3 regions of the Rhizobium yanglingense genome follow, and region 1 is predicted to be linked to each of the others. Evidence: predicted binding sites of a transcription regulator. Region 1 holds the regulator's gene; each other region holds the start of a gene.
The links. Region 1 encodes PhoB, which activates phosphate uptake and scavenging genes when phosphate is short. Its sites were predicted from a motif close to TGTCATNNANCTGTCAT; they were not measured.

Region 1 (7,689 bases):
GAGCAGTACGAATGACGAATATTGTTTCCCCCATTGCAGGCGCTGTATCCAAGGCGCCTGAGCGCCGCGATATCGGCATCAAGCGCCGCTATGCCGCGGAGCGTCGGTTCAGGGCCTATGGCGTTGCCGCCATCTCCTTTGGCCTGATTTTCCTGGCGTTCCTGCTGTCGACGGTTATCCGTAACGGCTACACTGCTTTCCAGCAGACGGTGATCGCGCTTCCGGTCGAGTTTTCCGAGAAGGCCATCGACCCGGACAACGAGCGAGCCACCGATCCGTCGGTGCTGATTGCGGCCAATTACGGCGCGTTGCTGCGTGATGCAATTGTTAAGCAATTGAACATCAACGCCTCGAGCCGTCCGGATGTCCGCGAAGCATCGGCCATGCTCTCCAAGAGTGCTCCGATCCAGTTGCGTGATATGGTCGTCGCTGACCCGTCGGTCATCGGCAAAACTGTCAATGTCACCGTTCTGGCCGACGCTAATGTCGATAGCGCCAACAAAGGCCAGATCGACCTTGCCGTCGATGAGAAGAACCGCAAGGTGAACGACAAGCAGATCGGCTGGATGAACGAACTGAAGGCGAACGGCGCACTCTTCAAGGAGTTCAATACCGGCCTTTTCGTCAACGGAAATTCCAGCCGTCCGGAAGCCGCCGGCCTCGGCGTCGCCCTTGTCGGCTCGCTTTACCTGATGTTGATCGTTCTCGTTTTGTCGCTGCCGATCGGCGTTGCCGCCTCGATCTACCTCGAGGAATTCGCGATGAAGAACAAGGTCACGGACCTGATTGAAGTGAACATCAACAACCTCGCGGCTGTTCCTTCGATCGTTTATGGTCTCCTCGGCCTTTCCGTTTTCATCAACTTTGCCGGCCTGCCGCGTTCGGCTTCGCTGGTCGGCGGCTTGGTGCTGACGCTTATGACGTTGCCGACGATCATCATCGCCACCCGTGCGGCGCTGCGCGCTGTCCCGCCGTCGATCCGCGCGGCGGCGCTTGGCCTCGGCGCCTCGAAGATGCAGATGGTGTTCCACCACGTCCTGCCGTTGGCGATGCCCGGCATCCTGACCGGCACGATCATCGGCCTGGCGCACGCCCTCGGGGAAACCGCACCGCTTCTTCTGATCGGCATGGTCGCTTTCGTGGCCAGCGCACCGGCCACACCGCTTGATCCGTCGACGGCGCTTCCGGTGCAGGTCTACATGTGGGCCAACGAAGCCGAACGCGCTTTCGTCGAACGTACATCTGGCGCCATCATCGTCCTGCTCCTGTTCCTGATCGTCATGAACCTCGGGGCTATCCTCTTGCGCCGGCGCTTTGAGCGTCGCTGGTAAACGGAGTACATTATCATGAACATGTTGACCGAAGCAGCAGTTGAGAAGGCTCTGGACCAGAAGATGAATACGATCCCGTACAAGATGATCGGCCAGGACGTCTCGGTTTATTATGGCGACAAGCGTGCGCTTTTCGACGTGAAGCTGAACATCCGCGAAAACACTGTTACCGCGCTCATCGGTCCTTCCGGCTGCGGCAAGTCCACGTTCCTGCGCAGCCTGAACCGCATGAACGATACGATCGACAACTGCCGCGTGACCGGCAAGATTACCCTCGATGGTGAGGACATCTACGATCCGGACATCGATGTCGTAGAACTCCGCGCCCGTGTCGGCATGGTTTTCCAGAAGCCGAACCCGTTCCCGAAGTCGATCTACGAGAATGTTTGCTACGGACCGCGTATCCATGGTCTGGCGAAGTCGAAGGCCGATATGGACCAGATTGTCGAGTATTCGCTGCAGCGCGCGGGCCTTTGGAACGAAGTCAAGGATCGCCTGCAGGAATCCGGCACCGGTCTGTCGGGCGGCCAGCAGCAGCGCTTGTGCATCGCACGCGCGGTCGCCGTCAGCCCGGAAGTCATCCTGATGGACGAACCGTGCTCGGCGCTCGATCCGATCGCGACCGCCAAGGTCGAGGAGCTGATTCATGAGCTGCGCGAAAACTTCACCATCGTCATCGTGACGCATTCGATGCAGCAGGCGGCGCGCGTTTCGCAGCGCACCGCCATGTTCCACCTCGGCAATCTCGTCGAGGAGAACGACACCGACAAGATGTTCACCAATCCGGACGACCCGCGCACCCAGGATTACATCATGGGCCGCTTCGGCTGATCTGCGGCGTTCAGGCTATTCAAGGACAATCCCAATGGCATCGACCCATATCTTTTCTGCCTATGACGACGATCTGAAGTTCTTGTCCCGCCGCATCTCGGAAATGGGCGGGCTTGCCGAGCAGATGGTGTCGGACGCCGTCCGCGCGCTTGTCAACGGCGATACCGCTCTGGCCCAGAAGGTCATCTCGGACGACGTGATCCTCGATCACGCGGAGCGCGAGATCGGCGACAAGGCGGTCGTAACCATCGCCCGCCGCCAGCCGATGGCCTCCGACCTTCGCGAGATCATGGGCTCGATCCGCATCGCGGCCGATCTCGAACGCGTCGGCGATCTCGGCAAGAACACCGCCAAGCGGGTCATCGCCGTGCAGAGCACCGGCGTTCCGCGCAAGCTTGCACGCGGTCTTGAGCATCTTTCCGAACTGGCGCTGGTCCAGCTCAAGGAAGTGCTCGATGTCTATACGACCCGCGCGGCCGACAAAGCGAAGTCAATCCGCGAGCGCGACGAGGAAATCGACGCAATGTACACCTCGCTGTTCCGCGAGCTGTTGACCTACATGATGGAAGATCCGCGCAACATCACCAGCTGCACGCATCTTCTCTTCTGCGCGAAGAACATCGAGCGCATCGGCGATCACGCTACCAACATTGCCGAAACGATCTATTACATGGCGACCGGCGCACAGCCGGAAGGCGAACGTCCGAAGGACGACGCTGCCAACACCGTCGGCGCGGTCACGGAATGACAAATCCGAACCGGCCCTCAGGAGACAGAACCGAATGATCCCCAGAGTTGCAGTCGTTGAAGACGAAGAAGCACTGAGCGTGCTTCTTCGCTATAACCTTGAGGCCGAAGGTTTCGAGGTCGACACCATCCTGCGCGGCGACGAGGCCGAAATCAGGCTTCAGGAGCGCACGCCCGATATTCTGATCCTCGATTGGATGCTGCCGGGCGTGTCGGGCATAGAGCTTTGCCGCCGCCTGCGCATGCGCCCGGAAACGGAGCGTCTGCCGATCATCATGCTGACGGCGCGCGGCGAGGAAAGCGAGCGTGTGCGCGGCCTTTCCACCGGCGCCGACGACTACGTGGTCAAGCCGTTCTCCACGCCCGAGCTCGTTGCCCGCGTCAAGGCGATGCTGCGACGCGCCAAGCCCGAGGTACTCTCCACGGTGCTGAAATGCGGCGATATCGAACTCGACCGCGAAACGCATCGTGTTCACCGCAAGAGCCGCGAAGTCCGTCTCGGCCCGACCGAATTCCGTCTACTGGAATTCCTGATGTCGTCGCCCGGCCGCGTCTTCTCGCGTTCGCAGCTTCTGGACGGTGTCTGGGGCCACGACATTTATGTCGACGAGCGCACCGTGGACGTTCATGTCGGTCGCCTGCGCAAGGCGCTGAATTTTTCCAACATGCAGGACGTCATCCGCACCGTCCGCGGCGCAGGATATTCGATGGAAGCATAGCAGGAAGGCCGGAGAAGATGTCGGTGCGCATACTTGTTGTCGAGCAGGACGAAGATCTGCTCACGACACTGAAGCATGCTCTGGAGACAGAAGGATATTCGGTGAACTGTCTTCACCCGCATGCCTCGCTGGTCGAGCTCGTGGCGTTGCGGCTGCCTGATGCGGTGATATTCGGTGCGCCGGCTCCTGGCTCGCTGGCAATCTCGACATGCCGTCAGTTCCGGACAACTGGAGCGACCGCCCGCCTTCCGATTGTGGTGCTTTTGAACTCGGCCCTCGAGCAGGACCGGTTGGCCGTCCTCTCCGCCGGAGCCGACGACTGCCTCATAAAGGCAGTCTCCCCCGTGGAACTCCTCATCCGCTTGCGGAACCTCCTGCGGCGGCTCAATCCAGCGCTGCTGGAGAGCACGCTGAAGGTCGGGGATCTGACGCTCGACAAAAACGCCCGCCGGGTTCACAGGCAGAAGAAGGAAGTCAAGCTCGGCCCCACCGAGTTCAGGCTGCTCGAGTTTCTGATGAAGTCCCCTGGCCGCGTCCACTCCCGATCGGAACTGAGGGCATCGCTGTGGGGTAACGATGCCAGTGTCGATGAGCGCGCTGTCGACGTACACATCGGGCGTCTCCGGAAGGGCATCAGTTTCGGCAAGGCCGATAAGGTGATCCGGACGGTGCGTGGCGCCGGCTATGCACTCGGCGACTTCTGATCTGGATCAGGTTCCTATCTATCCCCATCGCTGTGCGCACAGATTGAGACGCGCGATGCCGATGTTCTCTCAATACGTGTGTCACGTCGATTTCACGCGACTGCCTATATTAGGGTGTGCTTAGTCGCGCTGGAGGTGATTCCGAGTCCGCCTTCGGCTCCCATACTCGCCTAGGGGCGTCAAACATATAATCCAGCCGGGATGAGGGTTCGGGCCAGATAGGGCCCACTCGTCCCAAAGTACAGCTAGTTTGGTTGAAGCGATTTTGGAGTATTCCATGACAATCAAGACGGCGTTGTTGAGAATGTCCCTGATTATCGTTTCCGGGTGGGTCATGGTCGGCACCATCACCTTGGTGATGTTCCATTGACCAGCGAGGTGTAAACGGCATGCGGTTCCTGGTGTATACGAAAACGATTGCTGAACTCGATTATGACGAAGAGACGCGCGTCTTGACGATCATCTACCGGGACGGCCAACTGCGATCCGTTCCCCGTGTCGATCCCAAGATCATGATGAGAATGGTTGCACAGCTTCCTCCGGAACGATCCCTCTACCTGATGCAGGCGGCGATCTGAACCTCGCGGCCAAGGCAAGGTGCGACCGCACCTGGCGTCAATGCATGGCCTCGATAAAGGCGCGGCGATAGAAGGCGCCGAGGTTGATCCGTTCTGCAGCGACCGCCACAAGCTTCTTTTCGAGACGGCGCTCGAATTCGCGCGATCGGGCCGCCCGCGGCCTGCCGTGCGGTGTCGTAGGCTTTAACCGGATCCGTGGTCCGACGTCGTCGCGGTACTGGGCAAGCGTCATAGCGGCCTTGATCAGCAGAGTTCTTATCTGCGGACGGTGCTCGGCAGCGATGACGAGGCCAAAAGACTTGATCAGGACAGGCTTCGGGACGGGCAGCTCGATCTCGTCGATGATGTCATTTCCCACTTGGGCTTCCTCGGCGAACACGAGGTACTGGTCCACCAGGTCATGAGCGGCCTCGAGGGTCTCGGTGTCCGGGCTGTACCGGCACCAGGTGTCACCAAAAGCACTCAGCGATCCGTATGACATCAAGAGCTCCTTTGCCCTTCAAATGAACGCGGAAACTGCCTGATTGTTCAAAGGATGCTGCAAGTGGCGCGAAAGCGGCGCGGTTTCGTCACGATCAGTTGCTCCGCGGCGGGATGGCCGCCGCGGGTGACGTGACCTCGATGCTCGCCTGATCCAGCGTATTGGCACGAAGAAGCCGACCATGGCGGCTTGTTCATCGAGGGGGAGGTTGTCGAGGGAAAGAGCATAGACCGTGAACTGGTACCGGTGCGGTCCGTGGCCGACAGGCGGGCAAGCACCGCCATAGCCGGACATGCCGAAATCGGTGCGGCCCTGTACAGCGCCTTCGGGAAGTTTCCCATCTGCCTGTCGAAGGAGGACGCCAGTGGGAATGGCGGGATTTGCTTCGTGCGTCATGTGTCTTCTTGGTATTCGTTTTCGGGCCAAATGGTCCTTAGCACGCAATCGCTCGTTTGCCATGGAAGAGGCGGACAAGTGTGCGGCGTTTGCTAGCTATGGGACGCAGGAGTAAACTTTCAAACGTGATGGACCGGGAGCGATGTGGGAGCACTCGCGAAAGGAGGCCCGGTATGAACAATGCGCCCGCAAACGACAACCCGCGGAAACCGCCCTCGGTAGAAGCCGGCGTAATCTTCGCCGGCCATGTGCGGGAAGTGACCGTCCATGCCGACGTTCTCGCTCTGCTGCCCGATCCGGCGACTGCGCAGCCTTGCCTGGATATTGCCGAAGACGCCGCCCGCGCCATCCACGGCACCATGGCCGTGGCCCATGTCGGTGCGGATCCGGAACGGATGATCGCCCCGCCCGAGGAGATCGATCTGCAGATGCTGCGGGACCTGTCCGAAGGCTCGCCGCAGGAGCGGTTCGAGCGGGTCGCCCGCGCCTTCGAGGATTGGAAGCAGGGCAAGCCCAGCCGAGAACGGCTCCTTCTCGATGACTGCCGCGGCGATGTTAATCGCTGCGTGACCGCCGAAGCCCACGAGACGGCGCTCGTCGTCGCCCCATGCCATGGCAACATGGATGCCCGCGACGCTTTTCACGATCTCCTTTTCAATGAGCACAAGCTGGTGTTGGCACTACCTGCCGATGCCTATGCCGGCAATCTGCTGGAGCATGTGGTGATCGGCTGGAAGCCGCATGATCATACGCAGGGTGCCGTCGCCGCCGCCAGACGGTGGCTCGCTGCGGCCGATCGCGTGACGGTTCTATGCGTCAACGACAAGCCGGACGGACGCTGCCAGTCAACGGCAAGGGAATTGCTTGATCAGCTGGGGCTTGACGGCGACGTCGTCGCAGTCAGCTCGGGAAGCCGGTCCGTCGGGGAGGCGATCCTCGATTTCGCCAAGTCGGTGAATGCGACGTGTCTTTTGATTGGCGCTTTTAAGCATGGCTATTTCCTGGAACTGCTGCTCGGCCGTGTCACTCATTACCTGCTGTCGCATTCGCCACATCCATTGATGATGAAGCATTAGCGGCGGCGGCGACGCTTGACCTCGCCTGCGCCAAGAAAAGCCGCTACAAAGGCGGTACTTCCATCTGGCTATATCGATGACACACGAAACGGCGGCCGCATCTCAATCACGCAACTTACCCATGGCATTTGCTGGAGGCGCAATTATTGGCGCGCTCGGTGGGCTGATCGGCCTCGGCGGCGCGGAATTTCGTTTGCCGTTGCTGATTGGCCTTTTCAATTTTGCGGCCCTGGAAGCCGTCATTCTTAACAAAGCCATGAGCCTCGTCGTGGTCGCGACGGCCCTGCCGCTCCGCGCCGGAACGGTGCCTTTCGCCGTTATCGCCGAAAACTGGCCTATCGCCGCCAACCTGCTCGCCGGAAGCCTGCTTGGTGCATGGTTTGGGGCCGGATGGGCAACGCGCCTGAAATCGGAAACGCTCTACAAGGTTATTGCCGTTCTGCTCGTTGCTATCGCGGCGGTGCTGGTCTTCGGCCATGACGCTCGGGCAGGTCAGCCGGTTCTGACTGGGCCGTCCCAGCTCATCGCGGGCGTGATCGCAGGCTTCGTCATCGGCGTGGTAGCCTCGCTGCTCGGCGTGGCAGGCGGGGAATTGCTGATCCCGACTTTGGTGCTACTGTTCGGCGCCGATATCAAGCTGGCCGGAAGCCTCTCGCTCGCGGTGAGCCTGCCGACGATGCTTGTCGGCTTCACCCGCTACAGCCGGGATCAGAGCTTTTCGGTTATCCGTCGCAACAAGGCATTTCTGCTCGTGATGGCGGCGGGATCGACTGTCGGAACCTTCATCGGCGGGTTACTTCTCAGCATTGTGCCGAGTGTCTTCCTA
Region 2 (7,689 bases), 180 kb from region 1:
GCATTCGCGACGACGCCTTCGACATTTATACGATTTCCGTCGATGGTGGTCCCGAAAAGCGGCTGACGCATGGCGAGGGGCGAAACGACGGGCCGGATTACTCGGCCGACGGGAAATGGATCTACTTCAACTCCAGCCGCACCGGTCTCATGCAGATCTGGCGCATCCATCCGGATGGAACCGGCCTGGAGCAGGTGACGCACGACAATTACGGCAACTGGTTTGCGCATCCTTCACCGAAGAACGACAAGGTGCTGATCCTTTCCTACGATCCGGAGGTCTTCGATCATCCGCGCGACCTTGATGTGCGGCTGCGGCTGATGGACATAGACGGCGGCAACCTGACTACGCTGTTCGAGCTCTTCGGCGGGCAGGGCACGATCAACGTACCCTGCTGGTCACCGGATGGTGACGAATTTGCCTATGTGCGTTACTTCCCAGAGACTTGAACGAGGCGCCGACTCAGGAGATAGAGACTGCCGTCAGGTGCCTGCATCCAGCAGGAGAATCGGGAATCCGGTGAAGGACCGGAACGTGCCCAACGCTGTGAGGCTGACGCTTGCTGCAACAATGGCCACTGGCATCTGCCGGGAAGGCTGCAGAAAGCGGGTGACGCCAAGTCAGAAGACCGGCCTGGCAAGATAGACCGAACCGCGCGGACGGCGGCGAGGTTTTGACGCTTCCCGCGCTGCGCTGCGGGTGCTCAAGCATTGTTGGGGATTTAACGATGCAACTTGATCCTTTCGCCCGCGCCCTGGTGCCGGCCGGCGAGTTCTCCGAACACGACCGGGCCTCGGTCTATAGAGCCATCGAAACGCGCCGCGACGTGCGCGACCAGTTTCTGCCCGATCCTCTGCCCGACGATCTGGTGTCGCGGCTGCTTGGGGCAGCGCATGCCGCGCCGTCGGTCGGTTTCATGCAGCCCTGGAATTTCATCGTGATCCGCGATCCGAAGGTGCGCCAGGCCGCGTGGCAGGCGTTTTCGCGTGCCAACAAGGAAGCGGCTGAGATGTTTGAAGAGGAGCGGCGGGATATGTACAGAAGCCTGAAGCTCGAAGGCATCCGCAAGGCACCGCTCAGCATCTGCGTCACCTGCGATCCTGACAGGGCAGGGCCGGTGGTCATCGGCCGCACCCACAATCCGCGTACGGATGTCTATTCGACCGTCTGCGCCGTGCAGAACCTGTGGCTTGCCGCCCGGGCCGAAGGCATCGGGGTCGGCTGGGTCAGCGTCTTCCACGAGGCGGATATTCGGGAACTGCTCGGCATTCCGGAGCGGATCGAGATCGTCGCCTGGCTTTGCGTCGGTTATGTCGATCAGCTTTACACCGAGCCGGAACTGGCCGTGAAAGGCTGGCGACAGCGCCTGCCGCTGGAAGAACTGGTCTTCTCCGACCGATGGGGAAGCCAGTAACGCCGCGTCAGTTCTGCTGCGGCTGCGGTCCGGGCGTTGCGGGGTTCTTGAGATCGATCGCGCCCTGATCGCCGGCGAGGAACTGCGGACCGACCTGGCGGACTTTGCTGTTGGCCGGGTCATAAGGGCGGTCCGGCACCTGCGGCTGCGGGGCAGGCGTGGATGGCGCGCCCGATGGCGGCTTCGTCTTGATATTGGTGATCGAGCCTTTCCTCGGCGGTTCGCTGATCGCCTGATTCTTGCGCATGTTCTCGTAATAGGCGGAGAGATTGCAGGAACAGGAGGACTTTTGGCCGGGCGCGCGGTTCTTGTAGGCAAAGGCATTCTGCATGGCGCTGTAGGGCGCACCGGTCGAGGCCGAGATCATGTTTGCAGCTTCGGTATTCGAGATGTCTTGATAGAAAAGCTCCGTCTCGATACCGGGGCACATTTTCGAACACGTCGCTGCGTCGCGGTTGAAATCGATCGATGTTGCATTCGTGGTGATCGGGAAGAAGCCGCCGTCGCAGGTGCGCACGCACATCGTGCTGACATGCGACATGAGCTCGCCGCGCGGCATGCCATATTGTATGTCGCCCTGTTCGCCTTCTCCAAGCGGAATGAAGGTATCGCTCCGCATCGCCTGTTCTTCGGGACTTGGTGCCGGCGCATAGGCCTGCGGATCCGGCGCATAGTCGAGCTCGTCGTTGCAGCCGTTGTCTTCGAGCGCCGCCATCAGCTCTCGGCGCACGCGATAATCGGCGCCGCCCTGATTGCGCAGTTCGTTGCGCCGCTCCTGCAGGTATCGAATGTTGTCGACCATGCGCGCCTCGGACTGCTGCAGCTCGCTGCAATAATCCGCATTCTCGCCGCCGATCACGACCATGCTGTCCATCGAGCAGCCGTAGCCGCGCAGGTCGTTGCGGACTTTACGAAGCTCGAGATTCTGCTCGGCGATCGCGCTCGCATATTGGCGGACTTCGGGGCCGTTGCCGATGACATGGGGCAGATCGGCGATGCGGCCGCGCAGGTCGTCGCAGATCGCATGCGTCTGCGCGGCAGCAGGCGCGGCCAAGGCAAGCAGGATCGCAAGGGTCAGGTTTCGGCGTTTCACGGCATCATCCCGCAGCAAAGTCAGGCCAGAGCGCGGCGTGACATTCGCCGCATCCCGGCTTTCTAACTTGCTTCCGTTAACAAGCTGGCGACGCAATTGTAACGCATTTTCGCATTTTGCGACAACTTACGCCGGCTGAGAAGCCTCCACGACGGCAAGCGCGGCCATGTTGACCACGCCGCGCGAGGTGACCGAAGTCGACAGGATATGCGCAGGCTGTGCGGTCCCCAGCAGAATCGGGCCGACATGGAGCGCATCCATCATGGTGCGCACGAGGCCGAGCGAGATGTTGGCGGCATCGAGGTTCGGGAAGAGCAATAGGTTGGCTTCGCCGGCAAGCGAACTATCCGGCATGGCGCGCTTGCGCAGCGCTTCCGACAGTGCAGAACCGGCTTGCATTTCACCATCGACCTCCAGATCGGGGGCTTGTTCGCGCACGAGCTGCAGGGCATCGCGCATCTTGCGTGCGCTCTCGGAGTTTCGGGAGCCGAAATTCGAGTGGCAGATCAGCGCGGCCTTCGGCGTAATGCCGAAGCGGCGAACCTCCTGGGCCGCGAGAACGGCGATCTCGGCGATTTCCTCATGTGTCGGATTGTAGTTCACGAAGGTATCGGCGAAGAAGACCGGCCCTTTTTGGGTGATCAATAGGCTGAGACCGGCGAAGGTGCAGGCACCTGGCCGCTTGCCGATGATTTGGCCGACGTCTTTCAGGTGGCGGTCGAAGCGGCCTTCCACGCCGCAGATGAGGGCATCCGCCTCGCCGCGCTTCACCGACAAGGCGCCGATAACCGTGTTGTTGGTGCGCACGATCGTGCGGGCGGCTTCCGGATTGATGCCGGCGCGGCCGACGAGGGCGAAGTAGTCTTCGACATAGTCGCGGTAGCGCGGGTCGTCTTCGGGATTCACCACGGCGAAATCGATGTTCGGGCGAATGCGGATGCCGAACCGCTTGAGGCGAGCCTCGATGACCGAGGGGCGGCCGATCAGAATCGGCTCGCCGGTCTTTTCCTCCAGCAGAACCTGAGCCGCGCGCAGGACGCGCTCGTCTTCTCCCTCCGCGAAGATGACACGTTTCTTCTCAGAAAGCTTGGCGCTGGTAAAGATCGGCTTCATGACGAAGCCCGAACGCCAAACGAAGCGGTTCAACTGATCGAGATAGGCGTCGAAATCGGCAATCGGCCGCGACGCGACGCCCGTCTCGGCGGCGGCCTTGGCGACAGCCGGGGCGATGCGCAGGATGAGACGCGGATCGAAGGGCGAAGGAATGAGGTAATTCGGACCGAAGAAAGGCGTCTCGCCGGAATAGGCGCGGGCCGCGACGTCCGACACTTCCTCGCGGGCAAGCCCCGCGATGGCCTTGACGGCCGCCATCTTCATTTCTTCGTTGATGGCGGTGGCGCCGCAATCGAGCGCGCCGCGGAAGATATAGGGGAAGCAGAGGACGTTGTTCACCTGGTTCGGGAAGTCCGAGCGGCCGGTGCAGATCATTGCGTCCGGGCGGGCGGCACGCGCGAGGTCCGGCATGATTTCAGGGGTCGGATTGGCCAGAGCCATGATGAGCGGCTTGTCCGCCATCTGCGACAGGAGGTCGGGCTTCAGGACACCGGCAGCCGAAAGGCCAAGGAAAACATCGGCGCCGCCGATATTGTCGGCGAGGGTACGCATCTTACTTTTCTGTGCATAGACAGCTTTCCATTCGTCCATCAGTTCGGTGCGGCCTTCATAGACGAGGCCTTCGATATCGTGGACCCAGATGTTTTCGCGCTTCGCGCCGAGCGTTACCAGGAGGTTGAGGCAGGCGAGTGCTGCGGCACCCGCGCCGGAGGCGACGATCTTCACATCCTCGATCTTCTTGCCGGCAAGTTCCAGCCCGTTAAGGATCGCGGCGGCGACGATGATGGCCGTGCCGTGCTGGTCGTCATGGAAGACCGGGATCTTCATTTTCCCGCGAAGCTGGCGCTCGACCTCGAAGCATTCCGGCGCCTTGATGTCCTCGAGATTGATGCCGCCGAAGGTCGGCTCGAGCGAGGCGATGGTGGAGACCATCTGGTCGACGGTGGGGGCCTCGATTTCGATGTCGAAGACGTCGATGCCTGCAAATTTCTTGAAGAGAACGGCCTTGCCTTCCATGACGGGCTTGGAGGCAAGCGGGCCGATGTTGCCGAGGCCGAGAACCGCTGTGCCGTTGGAGATGACGGCGACGAGATTGGCGCGCGAGGTATAATCGGCCGCCGTCTCCGGATTGTCACGGATCGCAAGGCAAGGTGCTGCGACGCCGGGCGAATAGGCGAGTGCCAGGTCGCGCTGGTTGCCGAGCGGCTTGATCGCCTGGATTTCAAGTTTGCCGGGACGGGGATAACGATGGAAGAAAAGCGCCTGTTCGTCGAGGTTTCCGCCCGTCTCGTTCTTCTCCGTCTTGGATTTTTCCTGATGATCCATTGCCGTCTCCGCTGCCGCACTCACTTCTTTTGAAGACTTCTCCATACAACAATCGGCTGGCAGGGACAGTCAGAAATTCGCATCCGGGCGGAAAACTCGTGAGCGCTGCGATGCGCCAATTCGCGCATCTGTCATCTTCCTGAAACACGAGTCTGATTTTGGAAGGCGAGATGAACGATAGGACGCAGGCAAGATGCTTGTGAAAGACAATATGGATACTCGACACTTCCGTACTCTGTTCATTTCCGATGTGCATCTCGGCTCCAAGGCGGCGAAGGCGGACTTCCTCCTCGATTTTCTCCGCTACCACGACGCCGATACGATATTCCTCGTCGGCGACATCGTCGACGGCTGGCGACTGAAGCGCAGCTGGTACTGGCCGCAGGTCTGCAACGACGTCGTGCAGAAGCTGCTGCGCAAGGCGCGCAAGGGCACGAGGGTCGTCTATATCCCGGGCAATCACGACGAATTCCTGCGCGACTTCCCCGGCATGCATTTCGGCGGTATCGAAGTCGCCGAGCGCATGATGCATGACGGCGCGGACGGCAAGAAATACCTGATCCTGCATGGAGACGAGTTCGACGTCGTCGTCCGCAATGCCCGCCTGCTCGCCTATCTCGGGGACTGGGCCTATGACACGGCGATCAAGATTAACGTCGTGCTGGCCGCGATCCGCCGCCGCATGGGCATGCCCTATTGGTCTTTCTCCGCCTGGGCAAAGCTGCAGGTGAAGCATGCCGTCAATTTCATCGGCGAGTTCCAGCGCGTCGTGGCCGACGAAGCCCGCAAGCATGGCGCCGACGGCGTCATCTGCGGCCATATCCATCACGCCGTGATCGAGGACATGGACGGCGTGCGCTATATCAACACCGGTGACTGGGTGGAGAGCTGTACGGCGATCGCCGAGCATGAGGACGGCACGTTCGAGCTCATCACCTGGAGCACGATAGCCGACGCTCAAGCCATCCCGCTGGCGATCGAGCATCGCGACAGCGAACTCGAGCCGCAAGCCGCCTGATTTTCTGTTGTGAATACTGAAGCGATATAGCTCGGTGCCCAGTGCGATGCAGCGAGCTGGCTCGTGGCGTCGACTATCGCGGGACTAGTTCCAGCCGCATGAGAATTTCATCATAATAGATATCGCCCACCTTTAGAGCTTCGACCTCGACGGCCCATTCTTCAATACCTACGGATTTGTAAAGCCGGATGGCCGGAACGTTGGACGACACGACGCTGAGCCGGAGCGAGCGTAAAATCGTGCCAACTTCGTCGACGGCAGCACTCAGCAGTAAGCGTGAGAGCCCTGTGCCCCGCACCGTTTGGCGGACATACATTCCCCAGATCGATCCAATATGTTGCGTCTTGATGCCTTTGGATTTCGACACACCGATCGTTCCGGCAAGCATTCCGTCATCGCAGAGCCCTCCGATCACAAGACCGTTCTCGAGCCTGTCAGCGAAATGGGCCTCCGATTGGCTCTGCTCTTCTTCCCATGACGCGCCAAATGCCTCTGGATGGTTCGCGAGAGCCTCCAGGCGAATTTCCCTAAAAGACGACGCATCATTCCGGTCGAGGCGGCGAATCTTATATGGGCACACAAGTATACCCCCTTCTTCTTTGGAAGCGCGACCGAACCACCTAACGGTAACGGCCGCATGACGCTTGGCTCAAAATCCCACGACGCTCTGCGCGGCCCCAAACGTTAGTGGCTTTTAATTACGATGGATTGTGAGCGAAGGGGACAAGCTTTTCCTTGAAACGTTTCAGAAAGGCTATTTCTGGCCATAGTCGCCCTTGGGTTGATGTGCTAGGCAACGTCTAGTTTCCTGCAGGTCCAACGATGATTCCCGCCCAGAATGCCCCGACAGGCGAGGGGGCGCCGCCGCGCTTCCGGCTGCTCAGCGCCCTGTCCTATTGCGCTCCGCTGACTGTCAACGGTGTCGTTCTTCCCTTCTTTCCCGTCTGGCTCGCGTTCCACGAATTCACCGATCATGAAATCGGCATCATCCTGGCGGTACCGATGGTGGCGCGCGTCCTCGTTGCACCGGTCATCGCCATGTACGCCGACCGAATGAAGGAGCGCGCCGACGTGTTGTTGTGGTCCGGCGGACTGTCGCTAATGACGGCGGTCGCGCTCTGCTGGACGACAAGTTTCTGGCCGGTCCTGATCGTTTTCAGCATGCAGGGGACGACGTTTGCGCCCTATCTGCCGGTCGTCGAATCGATCGTCATTTCCGGCGTTCGCCGATGGGGACTCGACTACGGATCGATGCGCGTCTGGGGCTCGATCGCCTTCATCGCATCGACCCTGATCGGCGGCGAGATGATTGGCTATTGGGGTGGCTCGATGGTGCTGCCGGTAATGATTTTCGGTTTCGTCACGACGATGCTGATGGCGATCTACTGTCCGCGCATCGGGCCGACGCGCCGGCGCGGCACGCCGGTCGACATACCGGCTGCCACCGGCAGTTCGCTGCGGCAGCCGCATCTGCTGGTGCTGCTTTGGGGCGTGGCGATCCAGCAGTCGAGCCACGCGCTTCTTTACGCCTTCGCCTCGATTTACTGGCATCACCTCGGCTTTTCGGGAACGGAGGTCGGTATTCTCTGGAGTGCGGGCGTCGCTTCCGAAGTCATGGTGTTCTTCGTCTCGAAGCATTTGAACCGCCGCTTCAACGCCTGGACGCTCATCCGTATCGGCTGCGCGGTCTGCATCTGCCGCTGGATCCTGTTCCCGATGCATTGG
Region 3 (7,689 bases), on a different contig from region 1:
GGTCGCGGCGACAACGATGCCGCCCTTTCTGCGGTGGGCGTCGATGAGACCGGCAAACAAGCGGTCGGCGCTGGCATCGAGTGCTGCGGTCGGTTCGTCGAGAATCCAGACCCGGGCGGTAGGCAACGAGCAGCTTGGCGAAGGCAAAGCGGCGTTGCTGGCCGGCGGAGAGATAACCGAAGGGAAGATGCGTAATGTCCGAAAGGCCGACGGCCTCAGCGGCGTCTTCGATCGACAGTTCCGAGACGCCGAGGACGTCGCCGAGAAAGTTTTGCCAGAAGGCGAGATTTTCGGAAACGGTTAGCTCGCTTTTCATCGCATTGCGGTGGCCGAGATAGTGGCTGACCTCGCGCGCATGCCGGTCCGTTTCACCACGCGAATCAGTGAATTCAACTGTGCCCCTTTCAGGCCTTAAAAGACCGGCCACGACGCGCAGCAAAGTCGACTTTCCCGATCCGTTTTTCCCAGTCAAAACCAGCGCTTCGCCTGCGTCAAGGCGAAAGGATACGTCTGCGAAAATCAGGTCTTCGCCCCGCCTGGCAGCGAGATTGGAGGCGTCGAGACGCATAGGTTTTCCGTTCAATAAGTTTTTAGTCACCGCGACGCAAAAAATGTCCCAAATGGGCCGAGCCCTCTCTGGCACCTTTCTTAGAAATTATCTATAAGACCCGCAACCACGCCAGCGGCCGGCGTGAATTTCATCCTTGCGCCGAACTTGGAGAAACCTCTCCACGTGCGGACAGCGGAAATGGCCGTACCCGCATCCTGATGTGCATTAGTGCATAGGCGTCCGCACGACTGTGTTGGCTATCAGAAACGGGGTCTCTCGTGTCTAAATCTCTTGACAGCTTCAATTGTCGCTCCACGCTTTCCGTGAACGGAAAGGACTACGTCTATTACAGCCTACCGAAGGCTGAAGCGAATGGTCTTAAGGGCGTGTCGAAGCTTCCCTATTCGATGAAGGTTCTGCTCGAGAACCTGCTGCGCTTCGAAGACGGCCAGTCGGTCACCAAGGAGCACATCCTCGCGGTCGCCGAATGGCTGAACAACAAGGGCTCCGTCGAAAACGAAATCGCCTATCGCCCGGCGCGCGTGCTGATGCAGGACTTTACTGGCGTTCCGGCGGTGGTCGATCTTGCTGCGATGCGCGACGCAATGGTCTCGCTCGGCGGCGATCCTGAAAAGATCAACCCGCTCGTGCCCGTCGACCTCGTCATCGACCATTCCGTCATCGTCGATGAATTCGGCACGCCACAGGCCTTCGCCAAGAACGTCGAACTTGAATACCAGCGCAACGGCGAGCGCTACCGCTTCCTGAAGTGGGGCCAGCAGGCATTCAAGAATTTCCGCGTCGTTCCTCCCGGCACCGGCATCTGTCACCAGGTCAATCTCGAATATCTCGGCCAGACCGTGTGGACGAAGGATGAGGACGGTGAGACGATCGCCTATCCGGACACCTGCGTCGGTACCGACTCGCACACGACGATGATCAACGGCCTCGGCGTTCTGGGCTGGGGGGTCGGCGGTATCGAAGCAGAAGCCGCCATGCTCGGCCAGCCGGTGTCGATGCTCCTGCCGGAAGTCATCGGCTTCAAGCTCACCGGCAAGCTCAAGGAAGGCGTCACGGCGACCGACCTCGTTCTGACCGTCGTACAGATGCTGCGCAAGAAGGGCGTCGTTTCGAAGTTCGTCGAGTTCTTCGGCCCCGGCATGGACAACATGCCGCTCGCCGATCGCGCGACGATCGGTAACATGGGTCCGGAATACGGCGCGACCTGTGGCTTCTTCCCGGTCGACGGCGAAACCGTCAACTACCTCACCATGTCCGGCCGCACGCATGACAGGATCGCGCTCGTTGAAGCCTATTCGAAGGCGCAAGGCATGTGGCGCGAAGGCGATGGTTCCGACCTCGTGTTCACCGACACGCTGGAACTCGACCTCGGCGACGTCGTGCCGTCGATGGCAGGTCCGAAGCGTCCTGAGGGCCGCATCGCGCTCGAAGACATCGCGTCCGGTTTCGCCACGTCGATGGACGCTGACTACAAGAAGCCCGGCCAGCTTTCGAACCGTTATGCGGTCGAAGGTACGGACTTCGATCTCGGCCATGGCGATGTTGCCATTGCCGCCATCACATCCTGCACCAATACCTCCAACCCGTCGGTTCTGATTGCTGCCGGCCTGCTCGCCCGCAACGCCGTTGCCAAGGGCCTGAAGACCAAGCCCTGGGTCAAGACTTCGCTGGCGCCTGGATCGCAGGTCGTCGGCGAATATCTTGCCAAGTCCGGCCTGCAGGCCGACCTGGACAAGCTCGGCTTCAACCTCGTCGGCTTTGGCTGCACGACCTGCATCGGCAATTCCGGCCCGCTGCCGGCGCCGGTCTCGAAGACGATCAACGACAAGGGCCTCATCGTTTCGGGCGTGCTTTCGGGCAACCGCAACTTCGAAGGCCGTATCTCGCCGGATGTCCAGGCGAACTATCTGGCATCCCCGCCGCTCGTCGTTGCCTACGCGCTCGCCGGCACTGTCCAGAAGGACCTGACCAAGGAGCCAATCGGCGAAGACCAGAACGGCAAGCCGGTCTATCTCAAGGACATCTGGCCGACCTCGAAGGAAGTTCAGGAGTTCATCCTCAAGTACGTCACCCGCGAACTTTACGAAACGAAGTATGCGGATGTCTTCAAGGGTGATGAAAACTGGCAGGCCGTCCAGGTTCCTCCGGGGCAGACCTACGCCTGGGACGACAACTCGACCTACGTCCAGAACCCGCCTTACTTCGTCGGCATGGGCAAGAAGGGCAGCGGCACCTCGGACATCAAGGGCGCTCGCGTCCTAGGCCTGTTCGGCGACAAGATCACCACCGACCACATTTCTCCGGCCGGTTCGATCAAGGCTGCGTCGCCGGCCGGTTCTTATCTGCTCGAGCACAATGTCGGGGTCGCGGACTTCAACCAGTACGGCACGCGCCGCGGTAACCATGAAGTGATGATGCGCGGCACCTTCGCCAACATCCGCATCCGCAACCACATGCTCGGCCCGAACGGCAAGGAAGGCGGCTACACGATCCACTATCCGTCGAAGGAAGAGGAATCGATCTACGACGCCGCCATGAAGTACAAGGCAGAGGGCGTTCCGCTCGTCATCTTCGCCGGTGTCGAATACGGCAACGGTTCGTCGCGCGACTGGGCGGCGAAAGGCACCAACCTGCTCGGCGTCAAGGCCGTTATCGCGCAGTCCTTCGAGCGTATCCACCGCTCGAACCTGGTCGGCATGGGTGTCATCCCCTTCGTCTTCGAAGACGGCACGACCTGGCAGAGCCTTGGCCTCAAGGGTGACGAGACCGTTACCATCGAGGACCTGGAAAACATCAAGCCGCGCGAGAAGAAGATCGCCAAGATCACCTACAGCGACGGCACGGTGAAGGAGGTTCCCCTCCTGTCGCGCGTCGATACGCTCGACGAAGTGATCTACCTCAACAACGGCGGCATTCTGCAGACGGTTCTGCGCGATCTCGCTGCCTGATTGTTAAGAAAGATGCCAGATAATGGCCGCCGGAGAGCAATCTCCGGCGGTTTTTCTTTGCGGGTTTCCATCTCACGCCGATGTGTTCTAGCAGCGATGCCGACGGGTGGCGTCTCACCCCTTCGTGACTTCCCGTTTGCAGCCGGAAGGATTATCTCTACGGGCGTAAGTCAGGGCCTGCGGTTTTCGGTCTGCTGCGCGTCTCTGGAAAAAGAGGTTGGAATGTCGCCGCGTTTTTTGATTTCGCTGGTCGCCGGTATGGTGCTTACAGCGCCGCTTCATGCCGAAGATGGCAAACTGAAAGGCGTCGTTGAACTCTTCACCTCGCAGGGATGCTCGTCCTGTCCTCCCGCCGATGCCGCCTTCCGGAAGCTGGTTGGCCAGGGCGATGTCATCGCACTCGCCTATCATGTGGACTACTGGAATTATCTTGGGTGGACGGACACGCTCAGTTCGAAGGAAAACACTGAGCGCCAGTATGGTTATGCGCGGATGATGGGCCGCAGCAACGTCTACACACCGCAGGTCGTGGTGAACGGCCGCGATCACCTGACTGGCTCGGACCTGTCCGCCATCTATGGCAAGATCGATGCATTTTCGACGGAAGGCAAAGGCTTGACCGTGCCCGTGGACGCGCAGCTGCGCGGCGACGAGCTCGAGATCAAGATCGGCGCCGGCGAGGGTAAGGCCAATGTCGTGCTCGTCTATTTCGACAAGGAAAAGACGATCGACGTCGAAAAGGGCGAAAACAGCGGCAAGAAGATTTCCTATCTCAACAGCGTCAGCGATATCGAAACAGTCGGCATGTGGGATGGCAAGGCGGCAAGCTTGACGCTGCCCGCAAGCGTTCTGCAGAAGCCAGGACTGGAGGGGTGCGCCATCCTGCTTCAGGCGACGACAACGGACGGCGATCCGGCTGCGATCGTCGGCGCAACAATCGTCATGGCAGGCAAGAATATCTGATCGGGTTACCGCTTCGAGGCGGATGGAATGAGGCGGCCCGGCTGATCGTATTCGGGGCTGGGGTTAAGGTCGATACGCTCAGCCGGGCCCTTTGGCGCGCTGGCGCCAAATCGGTGAGCGAACTTCCTCCGGAAATGAGGCGCTGTTTTGACTGAAATGCGGCGCTTGGGAGATTGCATAGCATATGTTTAATGTGATGGTAGCTGCACTTGCAATTTGATGTGGCTCGGGCAAACTGTCGTTCTCCTGTCATAAGTGGAGGCTTGGGAGACTGATGACAGATCAGCCGGATTTGCGGCATGGCGACGCCCGTTCCGCCAGTAGTAGTTCCTCGGTCGTCGTCGATTTAAAAGAGTACAAGCAAAGCAAGGACCCGCCGCCGGTGACCTTTCATCGTCGCGAGCTGGATGCGATTTTGTGGATCTACGGAAGGATGGTTGGCGAAGGCGAGTGGAAAGATTACGCAATCGACCACCTGAAGGAGAAGGCGGTCTTCGCCGTGTTCAAACGTTCAGGGGAGATGCCGCTTTTCCGCATCGAGAAAGATCCGAGGCTCGCCGCCAAGCAGGGCGCTTATTGCGTGATCAATGCAAACGGCATGATCCTCAAGCGCGGCCATGAGCTGCAGCAGGTGTTGAAGATCTTCAACAAGGTTCTCAAACTCGTCGAGACGTGACGGCGTCAGCCCTCAAACAGCGTGCCGGGATAGACCGATGGATGAGGATCGCTGTCTTTGCCATCGCCGAGCGGCCGTTGCATGATCATCGTGTCGAGCCAGCGGCCGTGTTTGTAGCCGGTACCCTTCAGCAGGCCGGTCTCTTCGAAACCCAATGCGCGATGAAGCGCGATCGAGGCCGGATGGGCGCCGCCGATGATGGCTACCATCTGGCGGAAGCCGAGTTCCGTGCAGCGTGAAATCAGCGCTGTTAGCAGTGCCCGGCCAATGCCAAGGCCGCGCGCTGCAGGCGCGAGATAGATTGAATCCTCCACAGTCCAGCGATAGGCAGGCCGGGTGCGGAAGGCGGAAGCATAAGCATAGCCGAGCAGGGCTCCATTCTCATCAACCGCCGCGATATAGGGATATCCAAGACTGGTATTTGCGCAGAAGCGAGAGGCCATTTCGGATTGCGAAGGCGGGATGATCTCGTAGCTCGCGACGCCGTTGAGGACTGATTCGCGATAGATTTCCGAGATTGCGGGAAGGTCGGAAGGAGTGGCGTCACGAAGAAAGAAAGGCATTGGATCGGCCGGTCGTTGATGAATGCCCTTAAAAAACACTCCATCGCTCGACGTGCAATAAAAAAGGCGGCCGGAGCCGCCTTTTCGGTGATGCTGTTCACTTACCTGCGGTTGCCGAGGAACTGCAACAGGAACATGAAGAGGTTGATGAAGTCGAGATAGAGCGTCAGCGCGCCTATGATCGCCTTTCGGCCGGCGACGGCAACGTCATCGGCTTCGAAGTACATTTCCTTGATTCGCTGCGTATCGTAGGCAGTAAGGCCTGCGAAGATCAGGACGCCGATCACTGAGATCGCGAACTGCATCGCGGAGGAGGCCAGGAAAATGTTGACGAGCGAAGCGATGATCAAGCCGAAGAGGCCCATGATCAGGAACGAGCCCATCGCCGACAGGTCACGCTTTGTCGAGTAGCCGTAGAGCGACAGTGCGCCGAAGGAGGCTGCCGTGATGAAGAACGTCTGAACGACGCTCTCGCCCGTGTAGATCAGCAGCAGCGACGAGAGCGACAATCCGACCAGCGCGGCATAGACCCAGAAGGTCGTCTGCGCTGCGGAAACGCTCATGCGGCCGATCCGGAAGCTTAAGAAAAACACCAGAGCCAGCGGAGCGAAGATCACCACCCACTTCAGCGGGCTCACATAGATCGCCTGGCCGAAGGCGGTCAATTGACCATCGGCAAAAGCGAGCTGGAATGACAGAAATGCCGCTACACCCGTGATCGCCAGACCCAGCGCCATCAGGTTGTAGACCTTGAGCATATAGGAGCGCAGGCCCTGATCGATCATCTCGCCAGTTTGTGCGCGGCTTTGGTAGTTACGAAGGTCAGCCATAGTTTCCTCTTAAAAGCTCCGATGGGTATACGGTGTCGGGCTATACGACCCGGGCGCCGCTGCGGAGCTCCAGCATGCCTACCGGTAATATGAGCCTTTCGCCTTTTGCAAACAAGGCCCTTGCAACCCGCGATCGGGTTAAATCGCCGTAAGGTGAAGGGATTTTATCAGCCGCAGATTCATAGTTCGCGCAAAACGGGTGCTGCCTTCTGGCCAAGAATGCGCCAGGTGCCGATGAGCCCGATGCCGACTGTCAGGACCAGCGCGGTGACCAGCGTGAGGCCGGCGACATCCGGCAGGAAGGTCGAAGGCATCCGCATGATGCGGCTGACGATGAACCAGGCCGCAGCGCCGCCGGCGATCAATGCAAAGACCGCTGTTGCAACCCCCAGGATCAGATATTCGTAGCTGAAGGCGCGGATGAGCATTGCCCGCGTCGCGCCAAGCGTCTTCAGGACGACGGCGTCGTGTGTCCGGGCCCGGTTGCCGGCGGCAAGCGCGCCGGCAAGCACCAGAACGGAGGAGATGAGCGCAACGGAGGCCGCGGCGCGGATCGCGGTTGCGAGCTGCGCGACCAGCGTGTTGACAATATCGATTGCGTCCTTGACGCGCACGCTGGTGATCGTCGGGTATGTATTGGTCACGGATTTCAGGATAGCCGCTTCCATGGCCGGGCTCGCCGAGGGATCGGTCAGCGTTGCAAGCCAAGCATGCGGAGCGCCGCGGAAGGTGTTCGGCGAGAAGACCATGACGAAATTGATCGATAGCGATTCCCACTCGACTTTCCGCAGGTTTGCGATCCTGGCCGTCAGGTTACGGCCGAGCACATTTACGGTGACGGTATCGCCGATTTTGAGACCAAGTTCCTTGGCTTCTTCCGAGGAGAAGGAGACAAGCGGTTCGCCGCTGTAGTCCTGCGGCCACCAGCTTCCCTCTGTCAGCGAGGCGTTTTCCGGTACCGTCTGGGAATAGGTGATGCCGCGGTCGCCGCGCAGCACCCATTGGCCGCCGGGCGGCACCTGGATCTTGGTCACGTCCTTGCCGTTCAGCGCCAGAATGCGGCCCCTCAGCATCGGCACTTCCACGAGCTTGCCTTCCGGCGCCTGCCGGCTGATCAGGTTTCGGAAGTTTTCGACCT

Region 2: a site for PhoB is predicted at 5,076-5,092, ahead of ACW4PC_RS06735 (UDP-2,3-diacylglucosamine diphosphatase). Genes of this name have one in related genera too.
Region 3: a site for PhoB is predicted at 4,719-4,735, ahead of ACW4PC_RS12945 (DUF2794 domain-containing protein). Genes of this name have one in related genera too.

The regions. Positions count from the first base shown of each region.
Region 1 is NZ_CDSAWY010000004.1:550,928-558,616, reverse strand. Features, by position in the region: gene pstC (phosphate ABC transporter permease subunit PstC) at 1-15, shown strand, start outside; gene pstA (phosphate ABC transporter permease PstA) at 12-1,331, shown strand; gene pstB (phosphate ABC transporter ATP-binding protein PstB) at 1,347-2,162, shown strand; gene phoU (phosphate signaling complex protein PhoU) at 2,197-2,910, shown strand; gene phoB (phosphate regulon transcriptional regulator PhoB) at 2,945-3,628, shown strand; gene ACW4PC_RS07740 (winged helix-turn-helix domain-containing protein) at 3,652-4,332, shown strand; gene ACW4PC_RS07735 (hypothetical protein) at 4,722-4,910, shown strand; gene ACW4PC_RS07730 (hypothetical protein) at 4,948-5,391, opposite strand; partial or broken gene ACW4PC_RS07725 (YbhB/YbcL family Raf kinase inhibitor-like protein) at 5,486-5,733, opposite strand; gene ACW4PC_RS07720 (universal stress protein) at 5,961-6,863, shown strand; gene ACW4PC_RS07715 (sulfite exporter TauE/SafE family protein) at 6,940-7,689, shown strand, end outside.
Region 2 is NZ_CDSAWY010000004.1:366,734-374,422, reverse strand. Features, by position in the region: gene ACW4PC_RS06755 (TolB family protein) at 1-449, shown strand, start outside; cobalamin riboswitch at 468-651, shown strand; gene bluB (5,6-dimethylbenzimidazole synthase) at 728-1,414, shown strand; gene ACW4PC_RS06745 (DUF2865 domain-containing protein) at 1,422-2,507, opposite strand; gene ACW4PC_RS06740 (NADP-dependent malic enzyme) at 2,634-4,946, opposite strand; gene ACW4PC_RS06735 (UDP-2,3-diacylglucosamine diphosphatase) at 5,158-5,964, shown strand; gene ACW4PC_RS06730 (N-acetyltransferase family protein) at 6,038-6,544, opposite strand; gene ACW4PC_RS06725 (MFS transporter) at 6,787-7,689, shown strand, end outside.
Region 3 is NZ_CDSAWY010000005.1:672,502-680,190, reverse strand. Features, by position in the region: partial or broken gene ccmA (heme ABC exporter ATP-binding protein CcmA) at 1-568, opposite strand, end outside; gene acnA (aconitate hydratase AcnA) at 829-3,519, shown strand; gene ACW4PC_RS12950 (DUF1223 domain-containing protein) at 3,742-4,482, shown strand; gene ACW4PC_RS12945 (DUF2794 domain-containing protein) at 4,757-5,158, shown strand; gene ACW4PC_RS12940 (N-acetyltransferase family protein) at 5,164-5,721, opposite strand; gene ACW4PC_RS12935 (Bax inhibitor-1/YccA family protein) at 5,823-6,551, opposite strand; gene ACW4PC_RS12930 (ABC transporter permease) at 6,731-7,689, opposite strand, start outside.